DNA from 2 places in the Ensifer sp. Root31 genome. Region 2 is predicted to be linked to the other one. Evidence: riboswitches for the same ligand, from Rfam matches in the RefSeq annotation. Region 2 holds a riboswitch; the other holds the start of a gene.
What was found. A riboswitch is a leader RNA that binds a small molecule or an ion and turns the genes downstream of it on or off. The one in region 2 is predicted to bind cobalamin.
Positions count from the first base shown of each region.

Region 1: it holds a riboswitch for cobalamin, as region 2 does, so the genes downstream of both, ASD00_RS37995 (aromatic ring-hydroxylating dioxygenase subunit alpha) here and ASD00_RS09530 (DUF1636 domain-containing protein) in region 2, are expected to answer to the same signal.

Region 1 covers NZ_LMCO01000067.1:227,773-233,054, forward strand. The annotation lists gene ASD00_RS37980 (FAD-binding oxidoreductase) at 1-1,127, opposite strand, end outside; gene ASD00_RS37985 (L-threonylcarbamoyladenylate synthase) at 1,280-2,254, opposite strand; gene ASD00_RS37990 (DUF6656 family protein) at 2,341-2,940, opposite strand; cobalamin riboswitch at 3,257-3,459, shown strand; gene ASD00_RS37995 (aromatic ring-hydroxylating dioxygenase subunit alpha) at 3,565-4,809, shown strand; gene ASD00_RS38000 (hybrid-cluster NAD(P)-dependent oxidoreductase) at 4,811-5,282, shown strand, end outside.
Region 2 covers NZ_LMCO01000007.1:127,865-133,146, forward strand. The annotation lists gene ASD00_RS09510 (NADP-dependent oxidoreductase) at 1-342, opposite strand, end outside; gene ASD00_RS09515 (oxidoreductase) at 401-1,216, opposite strand; gene ASD00_RS09520 (helix-turn-helix domain-containing protein) at 1,306-1,737, shown strand; gene ASD00_RS09525 (DUF1330 domain-containing protein) at 2,070-2,363, opposite strand; cobalamin riboswitch at 2,551-2,767, shown strand; gene ASD00_RS09530 (DUF1636 domain-containing protein) at 2,875-3,288, shown strand; gene ASD00_RS09535 (ABC transporter ATP-binding protein) at 3,311-4,117, shown strand; gene ASD00_RS09540 (ABC transporter substrate-binding protein) at 4,114-5,067, shown strand; gene ASD00_RS09545 (iron ABC transporter permease) at 5,143-5,282, shown strand, end outside.

The sequences.
Region 1 (5,282 bases), on a different contig from region 2:
ATCGCCTGCATGACGGCCGTATCGGCCTCCTTCATGAAGGCGGGGATGCTCGATACGGGGACGGAAACGTCGTGCTTGATCGAGCCGCCTTCGGGCTTCTGCGCTGGCGACATGCTTTCGCGCATGTGCCACAGCGCCTTGCGCTGTTCTTCGCTGGTCGCAATCACTGCGTTCTCGACCAGGTCGGCGACGATGCCCTGCTCCAGCAGTTCGTGCACCATGCGTTCGGCACTCTCGGCGGAATCGGAGGTGGAAATGTCGATGAGTACATACCACGGGTGAACGGTTTCCATCGGGTCGCGCACGCCTGGAATATGCTTTGTCGTGAACTCGACGCCGAGGCGCGGCATCAGTTCGAAGCCGGTGAGCGCAGTGCCGCAGAGGCTCGAGGCCTTGTCGAAGAGGGCCAGCGCATGTTCGACGCTGCCGACGCCGGCAAAGGCCACCTGATGGCCAAGGGGCTTCGGAAACATCCTGAGCACCGCGCCGGTGATCACGCCGAGCGTACCTTCGGCGCCGATGAACAGGTCGCGCAGGTCGTAGCCGGTATTGTCTTTCTTCAGCCGGCGCAGCCCGTCCCAGATCTCGCCGGTCGGCAGAACCACTTCGAGGCCGAGGCAAAGCTGGCGCATGTTGCCATAGGCTAACACTGCGGTGCCGCCGGCATTGGTCGAGAGGTTGCCGCCGATGCGGGCCGAGCCTTCCGACCCGAGCGACAGCGGAAACAGTCGATCGTTATCATCGGCCGCCTTCTGGATATCGGCAAGGATGCAGCCGGCGTCGGCAACGATGACATTGCCGACGGGGTCGATGTCGCGAATCCGGTTCAGCCTCTGCAGCGACAGGACGATATCGGCCTTGCCCTCGCGCGGGATCTGACCCGCCACATGGCCGGTGTTACCGCCTTGCGGAACGATTGCCGTTCGGGTCGCGCTTGCAAGCTTCATGATGCGCGACACCTCCTCGACCGAACCGGGGCGAAGCACCATCGGGGTGGTGCCCTTGTAGAGCCCGCGGGATTCGATGAGGTAGGGCGCGAGGTCCGCCGGGTTCGTCAAGGCATTGGCGCTGCCGACGATGTCGATGAAGGAGGCGATCAGTTCGGGAGAGGGGAGCGTCGTCGTCATGGCCCTGCCTTCGCAAATGCGCCCGACGGCGCTACTGCATAATTCCTTAAATCGGAATCGAATTAAGGACAAAATTATGCAGCGGGTTTAGAGCGTTACAGCGTCCTTTGCGCGTCATATTTGACGCACGGCGCTGTAAAAGTGCCTGTCGGTCAGTCTCTGGGGGCGGCAGCACGCTGCAGCCGGTCGAGGATCGCCTCTCCCAACCCTTCCGAAGGGATGGGGCCGAAGGCGATGGTTGCGGAGCCGCTGGCATCCGCCCTCTTCATATAGTCGAAAAGATTGGCAGCTGCCTCGCGCAGGCTGCCTGCCGGGCTGAGGTCGAGTACGATCGCGGCGTGCTCTTCGCCGGGGAGCGACGCATTGCCGAACCGGATCAGCGCTTCTCCCGGACGCACGTCGGCGGCGTCGAGCCGGACAGCTGCGCCCGGCGCGTAGTGCGAGGCGAGCATGCCCGGGGCCTCGATAGTCGCTCCGGCGCTCTGCGGCCTCGAGACGGTAAGGCCGGTCAGCCTTTCGATTTCGAAGACGTCGAGACCGCCCGGACGCAGCAGGCGCAGCGCGCCGTCCTCGACCTTGATGATCGTCGATTCAAGCCCGATCTCCGCAGAGCCGGCGTCGAGAATGAGCTTGAGGCGCGGCCCGAGATCGGCTTCCACATGGGCAGCGCTTGTGGGACTGATCTTGCCCGACGTATTGGCGCTCGGTGCGGCGAGCGGGCGGCCGAAGCGGGCAATCACCCGACGTGAAAAGCCATCAGGCATGCGGATGCCGAGCGTGTCGAGGCCGGCCGAGGCAAGCGCGTGCACGGTGCTTGTTGTGCGCTGGGGCAGGATCAACGTCAGCGGGCCGGGCCAGAACGCTTCGGCCAGGCGCCGCGACAACGAATCGAATGTCACATGGGCTTCAGCCATCGCCATGTCTGACACATGCGATATCAGTGGGTTGAAGCGTGGACGCCCCTTCATCTCATAAATACGGCTGATCGCATCGGGATTGGTGGCGTCCGCTGCCAGGCCGTAGACCGTCTCGGTCGGAATCGCGACGGGCTCGCCTTCGGCAAGCACCGCACAGGCACGCTCGATCGCCCGTTCCGGCTCGGTCCGTGTATCGATGATTTCGGCCATGTCGCTTCCGTTTCCCTTTCCGAGGCTTCCTTAAAGGAGCCACGGTGAAAACAGAACGATTTTCTTCAGGCAACCGGGTCTGCGCTTCAGAGGCTGCGAATGATGCGCTTCAATGCCTCGTCGCGCGCGCCGAGCATCAGCACGTTCTTGAGCGCGACTTTCGGGTCGTCGGTACGAAAGAGCAGCCCGTTGTCGCGAACGCTGCGATTGATGGTCATCTGCCCCTCTGGCGCATCGGGCTCGATGGCAACGGCGAAGTACATTCGGGAATAGCCGGTCTGGATGCGTTCGAAGAAGTGTTTCTCGTCGCCGAGGTCACAGAAGAAGTTGGCGAAATAGAACGACCAGGTGACGTCCTTGGACGGGGCGAGATGTGTTCTCGCCGCCGTGACATGGCAATAGCCGAGATGCGGCCGACCGGTGAGCGTGCGGTGGAAGATCATCTTGGGAAACTGGATCGAGGTATGGAAGCCGTTCATCCGCTTGTGCGTCGTTTCGCCGGCGGTCGTCAGCTTGTGGGCGGTGCGCTCGGCAACCTCGTCATAGCTCAGATAACGCCGCTCGCGCTGCGACCATTGACGCCTTTCTATGCGGCCGGTGCGCAGGAACTCGGTGTGGACCGCTGTCTTCGGAGCGATCGTTGGCAGCTTCTCGGCTGCGGCGTCGTAGTATTTGAGCTTTGCCATGAACTTCAATGCGCTGTTTGCCGGTTCGGCCGGTTTCTCCGTCAGGCGACGCTAATGCATTATGGTTAATGGAAGATTTCACTCGCGTCGGTGGGCCTTGCCCCGCGTCACGGGAAGACATGTCGCAAAATGGCGAAGGATCCGCGCTTTCTCGCAAGCCTTGCCGGAAAAAGCGACAATTGCTCAATCCTTGAGCTATCCTATTGTTTACAATGAAAAATGATCAATCACAGGGCGTTTGGTGCGCTTGATGTGCTGTGTCGTCTTTCTGGAATCGGATGTCGTTAATCGGCAGCTACGACGATGGCTTCCGCGATTAGATATGCCTACTCAAGGTGCTGTCTTTTAGGGAAGGCGGAGAATTGGGAAGCCGGTCAAAACCCGGCGCTGCCCCCGCAACGGTGGTGGAGCGAAAGCCACGGCACAAAGCCACTGGACGGTTCCGTCCGGGAAGGCGCCGGGCTGGTCCTTGCGGACGGCTCCTGAGCCCGGAAACCAGCCTTGACGCGAACAGACCGTAACGGGTTGCGGCGGGCAGCCGGATCGGAGCCGTCATCGCACAGGCAATGCGCCCGTGCGGGTTCCAGTCCTGCCTCTCCGAAACAAGGCGAACGAGGACAGGACATGGACATCAAGGGCGATATGCTCCGCAAGCTGAAGGGTCGACGCGACGGCTACAGCCTCGACCGGGCCTTCTACATCGACCCCGACTACTACAGGCAGGATCTCGAAAGCATCTGGTACAAGGACTGGTTGTTCATCGGCCACGACTGCGAGATCCCGCGTGCCGGTAACTATTTCACCGTCCAGGTCGGCGATTATCCTGTCATTATCGTTCGCGACCGACAGGGCACGATCCGCGCCCTGCACAATTCCTGCCGTCATCGCGGTTCTCGCGTCTGCGCGCAGCACAAGGGCTCTTCGGCCAAGCTCGTCTGTCCCTATCACCAATGGACCTATGAGCTCGACGGCGCGCTGCTCTTTGCCCGCCAGATGGGCGAGGATTTCGACAAGGCGGCCCACGGCCTGAAGCCGATCCACTGCGAGACCGTCGGCGGTTACATCTTCATCAACCTGTCCGAGCAGCCGATGGATTTCGGCCCGTTCCGCGACATGGTCGCGCCCTATCTTGCGCCGCACCGCCTGGGTGAAACCAAGGTCGCCTTCGAAAGCACGATCATCGAAAAGGGCAACTGGAAACTCGTCTGGGAAAACAACCGGGAGTGCTACCATTGTGCCGCCAACCACCCCGAACTTTGCCGCACCTATCCCGAAGCGCCGACGGCGACCGGTGTGCAGGGCGCCAAGGATGATCCCGTCATTGCCGCGCATTGGGCGAAATGCGAAGCAGCCGGACTGCCGAGCGAGTTCCGGATGTCCGAGACCGGCCAGTTCCGCTCGGCGCGCATGCCGTTGATCGACGACGCCGAGAGCTACACCATGTCCGGCGCCCGCGCCGTGCGGCGGCAACTGTCGGCAGACGTTAGCCAGAAGCATATCGGCACGCTCCTGCTCTTCCATTATCCCTCGACCTGGAACCATGTGCTGGCCGACCACGCCATCACCTTCCGCGTCCTGCCGCTCGGCCCGGAGCTGACGCAGGTGACGACCAAGTGGCTGGTCAACAAGGACGCGGTTGAAGGCGTCGACTACAATCTCGAGCAACTGACGCATGTCTGGACCGAGACCAACGATCAGGACCGCCAGATCGTCGAGGAGAACGCCTTTGGTATTCGCTCGCCGGCCTACCAGTCAGGCCCCTATTCGCCCGAACACGAAGGCGGCGTGATGCAGTTCGTCGAGTGGTATTGCAAGTTCATGGAACAGCGCCTGCAGGGCGAGGCTGCTCCGCTTTCCCGGGTCGCCTGACATGCAGATGGCATCCTCGTTCCATCATTTCGACGAGCTTCATGTCTGGATCGACAGGCAGAACATGCTCGAATGCACATCGGCCGTGATCGAGACCGCCGATGTGATGACCTTTACCTTCCGGGCGGAAAAGCCGGCCTGGTTCCGCTATCTGCCTGGGCAGTTCGTCACGCTCGAGCTGCCGGTCGCCGACGAGCCGGTCATGCGCACCTACACGCTGTCGTCGACGCCCTCCCGGCCGTTGTCGATCGCCGTCACCGTCAAGGCGCAAGCCGATAGCATCGGCACGCGCTGGATGTTCGATCACCTGAAGCCCGGCATGCGGCTGAAGGCGTTCGGTCCGCTCGGCGATTTCAGCTTCGTGCGCCATCCCGGCGAAAAATATCTCTTCATATCGGCAGGCTCCGGCGTCACGCCGATGATGTCGATGACGCGCTGGATGGCGGACTGCGTTCCCGAGACCGACGTCACCT
Region 2 (5,282 bases):
CGGCTTCATCGCTACATCGGCCTCGTCCATGGCGATGTACTCTGCAAATGTCCCGATGCGATCCTGGGCCGGGCGTGCATAGACCTCGTCACCAGGCTTAAATCGCCGGACATTGGCCCCGACCCTGACCACCACGCCCGCTACATCGTTGCCCAGCACCAGTGGAAGGCGGTAGGGAAGGATGACCTTGAACTCTCCGTCCCTGATCTTATTGTCCAAGGGGTTCACGCCGGCGGCATGAATCTCAACCATGACATCGTTCTCACGCAACTCCGGCTGTGGGCCTTCGCCGAGCCGGAGAGCGCCGCCTTTCAGATAGCGATCGATCAGGAATGATTTCATCAGACTAACTTTCGTTTCTATGGTGAGCCGGCAGCGCCAGCAGTGCGGCGGCGACAGCTCAATCGGGAAGTCTGCTGAACTTCCGAAGGTTCTTGTCGACGATGGACTCGGGCAGGAAGCGACGCATGAAACGGACTTGTCCTGCAGCTTTTCCGGCGGTGTAGCGTCGTTTGGGCGATGCCGCATTGGCGGCCCTTACGACGGCTTCGGCGACCACCTCGGGTGCATCGCCCTTCGCGACGATGTCGCGCATCAGCCTCTCCGCGTCGGCGCGAACCGTGTCGTAAACGGCAAGCGGGCGGTCCGGTCGCGTGATGTTCTCTTCGAAGGATGTGCGGGTTACGCCGGGCTCGACAAGCACGATGCGGATGCCTTGCGTTCGCACTTCGTGGTCAAGAGACTCCGAATAGCCTTCGATGGCATGTTTGGTCGATGCGTAGAGCGCATTGTAGGGGGCGGGGATCAGCCCGAGTATGGAGCTGAGGTTGACGATCCGTCCTCGATGCTGCCGTCTCATCGTGGGCAGCACCGCATTTGTCATGCGTATGATGCCGAACACGTTTACGTCGAAGACGGCTTTCGCCTGTTTCGTCGTGGATTCCTCAGCGCCGCCGAGCAGTCCGATCCCGGCATTGTTGACAAGAAGATCAATCCGTCCTGCGCGACTTAGAACCTCGTCGACGGTTGTCTGCACCGATGCGTCATCGGTTACATCGCAGATCAGCATCGTGATCCCGTCCGGGGTATCGGGCATCGGCTTTCGGCTGGTACCGAAGACACGGTAGCCATCGTGCCGCAGCGCTCGTGCTGTCACCAACCCAATGCCTGAGGAAGCGCCCGTGACCAGGGCAATGCCGCGTTCTGTCTTGCTCATCGGCTTGTGCTTTCATTTTATCATGGAATATCGCTGAACATTCAGTTACTATTAAATTAGTAGTTAGTCACTATCAAAAAGATACTAACATGAAAAATCTGTCGAGCCAGCCATGCCTGATCGCCAGGAGCCTTGCGCTTGTGGGGGATGCCTGGAGCATGCTGATCATGCGAGATGCCCATGCGGGCCTGACCCGCTTCGATGATTTCCGCAAAAGTCTTGGTATCGCGCCGACGATGCTGACGGGGCGGCTTTCAGCGCTGACGGAGGAGGGGCTGCTGGAGAAACGCCGCTATTCCGATCGTCCGCCACGAGACGAATATGTCCTGACCGAAGCTGGCCAAGACTTCCTGCCGGTTCTGTTTGCCATCGGCGCGTGGGGACGCAAGCATCGCGGCGGGGGCGAGGTAACCCGGTTCTTCGACGCCGAGACCGGAACGGAGATCGATCCCGTCACCATCGACCGGGCGACCGGCGCTCCAGTCGGGACACGTCCCATTCGTATCGCCGCACCGGAATGAGGCACCCCAGGCAGATGAAGTATCGCCTGACAACGCCTCTTGAAATCGCTTCCAGCACAGAGTTGCCGGTCCGTTGGTCGAGCAATGTCTTATGACCGTCGCCGGCAAACGCTGATGCCAGATTAATAGGTCCGGTTGACAGTCGCGATCGATCGTCCTGATGGCGTGAGAAGTGCTCTGCCAATGTGCGTCGCAGGCATCATTCGTTAGCTTGTGTTGTATTATGATATTACATAACAGATGAATATGAAAATATGCCGCATGTTGATATGCCAATGCCGCACCTTTGCGGTAAACGTCGGAAGCTGCTGGAACAATGACGGCCCGACTGCTTAGGTGGCAACGCCTTCCAGCGTCATGATCCGCGTCTTGGCGCAGCGCTCTCGGATCGCCTTGAGGCGTTGATACGCCGGCGAGTTGTACCACTCGAGCAAGGAGTGCATGTCCGGGAACTCGACAATGACGAGCCGGTGCGGCTCCCAGTCTCCCTCGAGCACCCGGGTAGCGCCACCGCGCCCCAAATATCGGCCACCATAGCGCGCCTCCGTTGCCGGCACTTCCCGTATGTATTCTTCAAAGGCCGCGGCATCGGTGACCTCGACATCCGCAATCAGATAGGCGGCCATGGCAGATCTCCTTTTCCACACAGGCGCCATCGAAGGATACGCCCGTTGGTCGGTGCGGGCGAGTTGGTCAACATATTTTTGTGTTGAATAATGTTATGTTATCACATAACAAATGCGCATGAAAAAATGCGACATGTTGATAGGCCAAGGCCGTGCTGTCGCGGCGGTTGTCACCTCCGCCGAAGTGTGCGACGAAGGCTTTGATGGTGCTGCAACCGCGACAATGCGGAAGCGGCTGAAAAGGGAACACGGAGCGGACGACCCAAATGGGGCCGAAACCGTGGCTGCCCCCGCAACTGTGAGCGGAAAGCGCATTCACACCATGTCACTGGCGATCAGCCGGGAAGACGTGGATGCGCCGCGACCCGCGAGCCAGGAGACCTGCCATCGAACCGATCAACCACAACGGACGGGGTGTTCCGATGGAAAAGAACTGGTTTTTGCGCGACGGTCATCCGTCATCATGCCGCGTTGCCACATTCTCTCCGGACCAATCCGGAGGAGAAGAGACATGGCCAATCCGGTTTCCCGACAGCACACGATAACGGTCTGCACCGATTGCCGTTTCACCGGCGGCCCATGCCGTCCGGGAGCGGATCTGATCCAGCGGCTGAACCGCAGTATTGCCGCGCTCGGCGAGCCGCTCGACCGGGATTTCTCCATTACTGGGACGGTCTGCATGGCCGCGTGTACCAGGCCTTGCACCATCGCTTTCCAGGCAACCGGCAAGGCGACCTACCTCTTTGGCGATATCTCGCCCGAGGAGGATATCGATGATCTCGTCTCGTTCGCGACCACCTATGCCGGAAGGGGCGATGGCATGACGCGGGCGGCCGAGAGGCCGCGCGGGCTTAACGGCAAGACGCTGGCGCGCATCCCGGCAGCGATGCTGGTCTCCGAAGACATCGGCTGGCATTTCCAATGATGGCGCGGGGAGGGACGAGCCGATGAGCTGCACCGCGACAGGGGCCGGGCTTCGGGTCCACGCCCTGGATTGGGGACCGCGCCCGGACCTGCGGCTGGTCCGCGAGATCGACTTTGCCATTGCGCCCGGCAGCCGGCTTGCCATTCTCGGGCCGAACGGTGCCGGCAAGACCTCGCTGCTGCGCTGCCTCTATCGCTCGGCCCAGCCGATAGCGGGCGCAATCGAGGTCGATGGCGTCGACATCTGGGCGATGACGGCGCGCGAGGCGGCAAAGATCATTGCCGTCGTGCTGCAGGAAATGCCGAGCGACTTTCCCTTCAGCGTGCGCGACGTGGTGATGATGGGCCGCATCCCCCGGCGTGAGGGCATGAGCGGCTGGACCGCGAGGGACCGCGAGACGGTTGCGCACGCGCTCGAGCATCTCGATCTCACCCACCTTGCCGGGCGGCAATTCGCGACGCTTTCGGGCGGCGAGAAGCAGCGGGTGCTGATCGCCCGGGCGCTTGCCCAGCAGCCGCGCATCATCATTCTCGACGAGCCGACAAACCATCTCGATATCCGCCACCAGCTCGAAATCCTCGAGTTGTTGCAGACGCTGCAGCTGACGATCGTCACCACGCTGCACGACATCAACCTGGCAGCCGAGTTCGCGACCGATGTGGCGATCCTGACGGAGGGACGCATGACGGCCTTCGGCCCGCCCGAAGACGTGCTCAACCCACAAGCGCTTTCCGCCGCCTTCGGCGTCACCGCCACTGCCCACAACAATGCCGTTTCGAGCGGCGCACGCTTTTCCTTTTCACTTGCTCGACAGGAACTGATTTCATGAAGACCTTCATTGCCCATTCCGCCTTTGCCCTGCTGGTTCTGGCGGCAACGCCGGCGCTCGCCTATCCCGTGACCGTCAAGAGCTGCAACCGCGAGGTGACCTTCGATTCAGCACCGAAGCGCGCCGTTTCCAACGACGTCAACCTCACTGAAATGATGCTGGCTCTGAAATTGCAGGACCGCATGGTCGGCTATACCGGCGTATCCGGCTGGAAGACGCTGGACGAAAAGCTGCGCGAAGGCGTCAAGGCGCTGCCGGAGCTTTCGGAAAAATATCCGACCAAGGAAGTGCTGCTCAATGCCGACGCCGACTTCTACTTCGCCGGCTGGAACTACGGCATGAAGGTCGGGGGCGAGGTGACGCCGGAAACGCTCGAACCCTTCAAGATCAACGTCTATGAGCTGACCGAATCCTGCATTCACGTCATGGCCAAGGGCAAGCCTGTCATGGACGACATGTTCGTCGATATCCTCAATCTCGGCCGCATCTTCGGCGTCGAGGATCGGGCGCAGGCGCTGGTCGACGGTTATCGCCGCGATCTCGACAAGATCACTGCAGACACCGGCGGCATCGAACGCCCGACCCGCGTCTTCGTCTATGATTCCGGCGAGGAGAAGCCGTTCACGTCAGGCCGGTTCGGTATCCCGACGGCAATGATCGAGGCGGCGGGCGGCGTCAACGTCATGGACGACATCGAGAAGAGCTGGACCGAGATTTCCTGGGAGCCGGTGATCGACAAGAACCCTGAGGTGGTGGTGATCGTCAACTATGGCGAGGTCACCGCCGAGCAGAAGATCGCCTTCATGAAGAGCAACCCCGCCTTCAAGAACATCGATGCCGTCAGGAATGACCGCTTCGTCGTGCTCGATTATGTCGAGGCGACACCGGGTCCACGCAACATCGATGCCATTGCGCGCCTTGCCAGGGCCTTTCACGGGCAGGCGATGTAACCGAGGCGGCCTGCGGGAGCATGCCGTTTCGCATGCTCCCGCCTTTCCATTCCAATAATTGACCAGGGACGGACTGTGAAAACCACGACCGCCATTCTCGCGGCGCTGCTGTTGCTGTGCCTGACGATCACTGCCGCCGTCTCATGGGGTTCAGCGCCCATCCCGGTCTCGACCGTCTGGTCGATCATCGCCTCGAAGCTGTCGCCCGGCAGCGT